2 regions of the Pseudaeromonas sharmana genome follow, and region 1 is predicted to be linked to the other one. Evidence: riboswitches for the same ligand, from Rfam matches in the RefSeq annotation. Region 1 holds a riboswitch; the other holds the start of a gene.

Region 1 (3,406 bases):
AGCAAAGCATGGCGCAACCAAACCAGCCAATCATGGCGGCGCCGATACCGGAGGTGAAATGGTCATAACCTGGGGCAATATCCGTTGTCAGAGGGCCCAGCGTGTAAAACGGGGCGCCGTGACAGTGTTGCAGCTGTTCGGTCATATTGGCCTGAATCAAATGCATCGGGACATGACCAGGGCCTTCGATCATTACCTGAACATCGTATTCCCAGGCAATCTTGGTCAGCTCGCCCAGTGTTCTGAGCTCGGCAAACTGTGCCTCATCGTTGGCGTCGGCAACCGAGCCGGGCCGTAATCCGTCACCAAGCGACAGGGCTACGTCATAGCGGGCACAGATTTCGCAAATTTCACGAAAGTGCAGATAAAGAAAATTCTGCTGATGATGCGCCAGGCACCATTTGGCGATGATCGATCCCCCGCGCGAGACGATGCCCGTGACTCTTGACGCGGTGAGCGGGACATACTCAAGCAGCAATCCGGCATGAATTGTAAAATAATCAACACCTTGCCGAGCCTGTTCGATAAGTGTATCCCGCATGATCTCCCAACTCAGGCGTTCTGGCTGGCCGTTGACCTTCTCCAACGCCTGATACATGGGGACAGTACCAATGGGGACCGGGCTATTACGCAATATCCACTCCCGCGTTTCATGAATCTGCCGCCCAGTGCTTAGATCCATCACGGTATCCGCCCCCCAGCGCGTCGCCCATACCAGTTTTTCGACCTCTTCTTCAATCGACGAAGTCAGCGAAGAATTACCGATATTGGCATTCACTTTTACGAGAAAGTGCCGCCCGATAATCATAGGTTCAGCTTCCGGATGATTGATATTGGCTGGGATGATGGCTCGGCCTGCAGCCACTTCAGCACGCACAAATTCAGGCGTTATCGCGCCTGGCGCATCCAGCGCCCGCCCCTGATTCTCTCGTAACGCAATGAATTCCATCTCCGGGGTGATGATGCCCTGGCGCGCATAGTACAGTTGCGTGACTCGACGTCCGTCTTGCCCGCGACGCGTCTGATGATTCAGCTCCAGCCTGGGCAAGGCCTCCTGCAGCAGATTCGGCAACACCTGGGAACCGGGCGCTATATGCTCGACCTCGGTGTCACCACGTTGGGCGATCCAGGAGGCTCGCAAACGCTTGATGCCCTTTTCAACAGCGATGGTTTGCTGTGGATCGCCATAGGGCCCCGAGGCGTCATACACCACTACGGGCGCATTCTCTTCATAGCGCGGATCCGCCTGTGTGCCGCCAATGAGAGTGGGAGATAAGCGGATAGATCGCATCGGGACGCGAATATCGTCGCGGACACCCGTAATGTACACGCGTTCGGAGTTAGGAAAGGTCTCACCGACCAATTGGCGAATATTCTGTTGTGCTTGCAGACGGCGTTCGCGGCGTGACAGATCTGGACTAGACATAGCAAACCTCATAGTTGAAGAGAAATTTGCTTGTCCGGAGTGACGTTGAAGAAACAGACAGCTGCAGTCAGGCCGGAGCCAGGCTAGCGGTCAATGCGTGTACTATCTGCTTCGCTTGTTCCCTTCGCAGGTATTAACCTGATCAGGTTCAACGGATCCCGAATGAACGGTCTCAGCCCCAAGAGGCACTCCGACAAGTGCGAGGAGTATGCCGTGGGAACGTCGTCAGCTCAAGTGATGGATTGATCGTCACGGATGCAGCATGCAATCCCGCTCCTGGCTGGTAGCCAGCCATGCCGAGCCTTATACTGCGCTTTTGCTGATGCCCAGACCGAGACTGCTACTATGATGCTGCCGAGAACTCTTTTTATCTGCCTGATTGCCAGCTTGTGTGCTTGTCACGCTGCAGTTATCGAACAGGTCACCCTGAAAGACGGCCGCCAGATTGCGATTAACGATGACTACAGTTGGAACGTGATTCTGACTGAGACAAACACAGCGGCACCGGAAGCCGTCGCAGCCGATGCCATAACCTCAAGCCGTAAGGCAAATTTGTCTGCACAGGCGCTGGCCAACCCGGCGTTATTACATGACACCGTCTCACAGGGTGTTAGGGTGCAGCTCATCCCGCACCCTGATCAGGCCGCTAGCGGTCAAATCGAGCTCAGTGTCAGCAACTTGCAGGAGACGAGCGTAGTACAGATTATGGGCCGCATCAGTTTCTACGATCAGCAAGGCGTCTGGCTCGCTGATCAAGAGACACGGTTTTGGCAAGCCGAGTATCGCCTACCTGAAACCTACTTGCGCAAACAACAAATCCGGCCTTTTACAACAGAACCGCTATCCATTCCGCAAGATGCGGTTATCAATATGACACGGCTGACAATATTGAAGGTCGAGCGCAGATAATTCGTTATTGCATATATTACGTTAAATTGTGTGTATGCCCAGCGAATCAGCCGGGTGTACACATACGACGTCGTTCGAGCACGAGCAATGCTTCATCTGCCTTGCGTGAGCTCTCTTTACCCGACCAGCGGTCTCTCCACTTTGCCGGTGTGAGGCTTTCCGGCCAGAACTCGGTTTGATGTGCAATTAAGCCATGTGCAACAAAGCTGATGGTGATCGCTCTTGCCTGCTGTATGCCATCACTGATGAATACATCTGTAATCACCTGATTATCTTCAAGAATCATTTGTTCAATACGAAATCGCCAAGGTGAAAAGGAAGGATAATGGATGTTAATCATCGCATAGTTCCATGGTCCTTTGATCACTTCTCCCGATTGCGGCCAACTGCACTCAAAATCCTCAGCCAACCACTCTGCGGCAGCAAAGAAATTGTTGCGGTCCATACACTGCCAGAATGATGTCACAACATCAGCGGGTGTCATCCCTACCTCCTATCCAGCGGGCGATGTATTCTTTGGTTTTAGTGAGCTTTCACTCTTGAAGCAATCACTTCTCGGGATACCCGATAGTTTTGACAGGCACTTCGCACCCGCCTAAGCCTCAAAACGACAAAAATAAAGGCGTGACCAGCACGCCTTCATGAAAAAGGAACCGCTTAGGTCGCCCGGAACTGATTGCAAACCGGGTCATAATGGTATCCGATTGCGTCGAGCTTGCTGACCAGTTGCTCTCGCTCAAAGTTAAACAGGGCCAACAATTCATCCAGATTGCCACACTCCAGACGCAGCTTTTCATTGACAATACCAAGCAGTATGTTGGCATCCATACGTAGATAGGCGCTCAGATCCATAGGATAATCCTCCGACTGGTTACTGCCTGTGAGTAACTATAGGATCTAATACGTTTGGGTGACGCCCAGTCGATCACAAATTCATCAGGCTGGCAGGCTGCCCTGCCGAGAGGAAGTAGCCATGATTCGTTCAACTATCTTGTTGTTATTGATGTTGTTCTCTGCCGTCTCTCACGCGGACGAGATCACCATCTTGCCATTGCACCACCGCTTGCCAGA
Region 2 (3,406 bases), on a different contig from region 1:
CGTGCTGAGCCCGCTGCTGGCCGAAGTCGGGCTGCAGCAGCTTGCGCCGCGTCTCGACGATGCCGAACCCTGGGCGCAGATCCTGAGCGTCGGCGAACAACAGCGCGTTGCCTTCGCCCGCGCCCTGCTGGTCAAGCCAGCACTGCTGTTCATGGACGAAGCCAGTTCGGCGCTGGATGAACAGAGCGAAGCCCAGCTGTATGGCCTGCTGAAACAGCAGCTGCCGAACACCATTCTGGTCAGCGTCGGGCACCGCAGCACGCTACAACCGTTCCACCAGCGGCGCCTGAGCTGGCAGGCGGACGGCCAATGGCAGCTGGCCTGAGCCGAAATCGCCACGGCGGGCTGGCCGCACTCGCGCTGTGGCTGCTGGCCGCGCTGCTGACGGTGCAGGCCGCCACACCGGCGCGCCAGCTGGCGTTCCGCCGTGACGGCCTGACGCTGCACTATCGGTTGCAACCGCCAGCGGCCCTGGCCGGCGGCGCCATCCAGTCGTTTAGTCTGGCGCTGCCGGCGCAGACGCTGCTCGGCACCTTTCGCCCCTGGCAGCCAGACGCTGCCAGGCGCGTGCTCTATACCCGTCTGCTACAAGCGGCCGGCAAGCAGTGGCCCGAGGCGCGCTTTCACCTGCAGACCACACCGGAGTGGAGCATCGCGATCCACGACCCAGACGGCAAGCGCCTGCCGGAGATCCAGTCATGGCTTGGCGCGGAGCAACAGCGACAATTTGCCACCTTGCTCAAGGAGAGCTATCTGCAACAGCAGCAGGATGCCTGGGGTCAGTCGGGACTGCTTCCCGATTACCCCCGCATCATCGAGGAGAGCAGCAGCGAACTGGGCGACGTCGCCGAAGCGCTGTTGCAACTGGCCGGCGGTGAACAGGCGGATCCGCGCACCCGCTTGCAGTGGCTGCTGCTGTTCGTGCAGACGATTCCCTATCATGCGCTGCAGAGCGCGGATGGTCAGCGCGGCAGTGGTTTTCTATTGCCGCGCCAGGTGTTGCTGGAGAACCGGGGCGACTGTGACAGCAAGTCGGTGTTGCTGGCCAGCCTGTGGCGCTATCTGCAGCCCGAGATCCCGACCCGATTGGTGGTGATCCCCGACCACGCATTACTGGCGCTGGCGTTGCCGGCCGCCCCCGGTGAAGAGACGCTGACCCTAGAGGCGCAACCCTGGTTGCTGGTCGAGCCGACCGGGCCATCTGCGTTGCCGCTCGGCCAGTTGGGGGAAGAGAGCCGCCTGTTTATCAAAACCGGTCGCTACACCACGCTACCGACTCAACCGACCGAGACAAACTCGATGCCGAGCAGGTAACCGCTATCCACCGGGTCGGCGCGCACAATCCGCGCCTCGGCCTGGAACGGCGGCAGCAGGTTGTTGTGCGTGGCCAGGCTGATCTGAATCAGATCCCCCTGCGCATAGTGCCCCTCGCTGGCGTCAATGGCCATGCCGTTGGCGCTCAGATCGCGGCAAATGGCCTGGTAACGTTCACTACCACGGATCAGCGTCACCGGGGCATCGACAATCATGCGCATGAATGCGCGTCGCTCTTTATGCAGATCAGTCAACACGTCGTTCTCCTCCCGTGACTGCCAACCCGCCAGCCTGCGCTGGCATTGTTCATAAAATGTTAATAGAATGGCCGCGTTTTCAAACGGGGTGCGGGCGTCCGCTGAGATCATACCCGGGAACCTGATCCAGTTAGCACTGGCGTAGGGATTTGAGACAACACCGCACCCCGCCGTGCGGTGGGACGCCTGCCTGAATCCATGACAAGGAGTTCGACATGCGTTCCCTGATCCTGCTGGCCAGCCTGCTGGTTTGTGCGGCCGAAGCCGCACCGCAATTGACCATCTACACCTACGATTCGTTCGCTTCCGAGTGGGGCCCAGGCCCGAAAATCAAGCAAGCCTTTGAAAAACAGTGTGGCTGCGAGATCGCCTTTGTGCCACTCGAAGACGGCGTTGCCATCCTTAATCGTCTGAAACTTGAAGGCGCGCACAGTCAGGCCGATCTGGTGATTGGCATGGATGAGGCCATGTTGCCGGAAGCACGCAACAGCCAGCTGTTTGCCGAACACAAGGTGGATCTGCAACCCATCACGCTGCCCGGCGGCTGGCAGGACACCCGCTTCCTGCCGTTCGATTACGGCCACTTCGCCTTCGTCTATGACAGCAGCAAGCTCAAGCAGGTACCCAAGAGTCTGAGCGAACTGGCCGCACGCCAGGACCTGAAGGTCATTTACCAAGATCCGCGCACCAGCACGCCGGGACAGGGCTTGCTGATGTGGGTCAAGCAGACCCAGGGCGACCAGGCCGCTGCCTTCTGGCAACAGCTGGCCAAGCACACCGTGACCGTCACCAAGGGCTGGAGCGAGGCTTACGGCATGTTCCTCAAGGGTGAGGCCGATCTGGTGCTCTCCTACACCACCTCGCCGGCTTACCACCGGCTGGCCGAGCAGAAGAACCAGTACCAGGCCGCCATGTTCAGTGAAGGCCACTATCGCCAGGTCGAAGTCGCCGCCCAGCTCAAGTCCGCCCCACATCCGGAACTGGCCGCACGCTTCATGCAATTCATCCTGCAACCGGAATTCCAGAGCCTGATCCCGACCGGCAACTGGATGTATCCGGTCACCGCCGTGGCGCTGCCGGCGGGTTTCAACGTCGATGAGACCCCGAGTCAGAGCCTGCATCTGGAGCAGGCGCGCATTGCCAGTGAACGCAAAGCCTGGCTGCGTGAATGGCTGCAGGCGGTGAGCCAGTAAGTGACACGCTCCGCCACCTGCTCGCCCCCTCCCCGGCTTCCGTCACCGGCCGCTCGCCTGTGGTGGGGGCCTGGCGCGCTGGCGCTCGGCCTGCTGGCACTGCTCGGCCTGGGCCCCTTGCTGGCACTGTTGCTAAGTGGTGGCGACGCCCCCGCCGCACTATGGCAAGATCCCTATCTGCGCCATGTGGTGCGCTTTAGTCTGCTGCAAGCCGGACTGTCGATGGCCCTCAGTGTGCTGCTGGCATTGCCGGTGGCGCGCGCGTTGCATCGGCGCCGTTTCCCTGGGCGCCAGCTGTTGCTGCAACTGTTCGGCATCTCGCTGGTACTGCCGGTGATCATTGCGTTGTTTGGCCTGGTGGCCGTGCATGGTCAGCAAGGGTGGCTACCCCAGCTGCTGCGGGCCTGTGGCTGGCAGCCAGGTAGCTATCTATATGGCCTCAGCGGCATCTTGCTGGCGCACCTGTTTTTTAACCTGCCGCTGGCGGCACGCTGGTTGCTGTTCGCTCTGGAGGCTATCCCCGAGTCGCAATGGCGACTGGCCAGCCAGCTGGGACTGCGCGGCTGGAGCCTTTGGCGCATCGTCGAATGGCCGGCGTTGCGCTCTCAGCTGCCGGCGCTGGGCAGCCTGATCTTTCTGCTG

The links. A riboswitch is a leader RNA that binds a small molecule or an ion and turns the genes downstream of it on or off. The one in region 1 is predicted to bind thiamine pyrophosphate.
Region 2: another riboswitch for thiamine pyrophosphate. It lies ahead of thiB (thiamine ABC transporter substrate binding subunit); the one in region 1 lies ahead of thiC (phosphomethylpyrimidine synthase ThiC).

Annotation. Positions count from the first base shown of each region.
Region 1 is NZ_JBHSAF010000014.1:434,037-437,442, forward strand. It holds gene thiC (phosphomethylpyrimidine synthase ThiC) at 1-1,426, opposite strand, end outside; TPP riboswitch at 1,529-1,629, opposite strand; gene ACFOSS_RS11715 (DUF3157 family protein) at 1,682-2,335, shown strand; gene ACFOSS_RS11720 (nuclear transport factor 2 family protein) at 2,382-2,819, opposite strand; gene ACFOSS_RS11725 (DUF4250 domain-containing protein) at 2,993-3,187, opposite strand; gene ACFOSS_RS11730 (secretin N-terminal domain-containing protein) at 3,309-3,406, shown strand, end outside.
Region 2 is NZ_JBHSAF010000001.1:92,942-96,347, reverse strand. It holds gene ACFOSS_RS00450 (ABC transporter ATP-binding protein/permease) at 1-325, shown strand, start outside; gene ACFOSS_RS00445 (hypothetical protein) at 310-1,314, shown strand; gene ACFOSS_RS00440 (PilZ domain-containing protein) at 1,278-1,571, opposite strand; TPP riboswitch at 1,646-1,736, shown strand; gene thiB (thiamine ABC transporter substrate binding subunit) at 1,787-2,764, shown strand; gene thiP (thiamine/thiamine pyrophosphate ABC transporter permease) at 2,765-3,406, shown strand, end outside.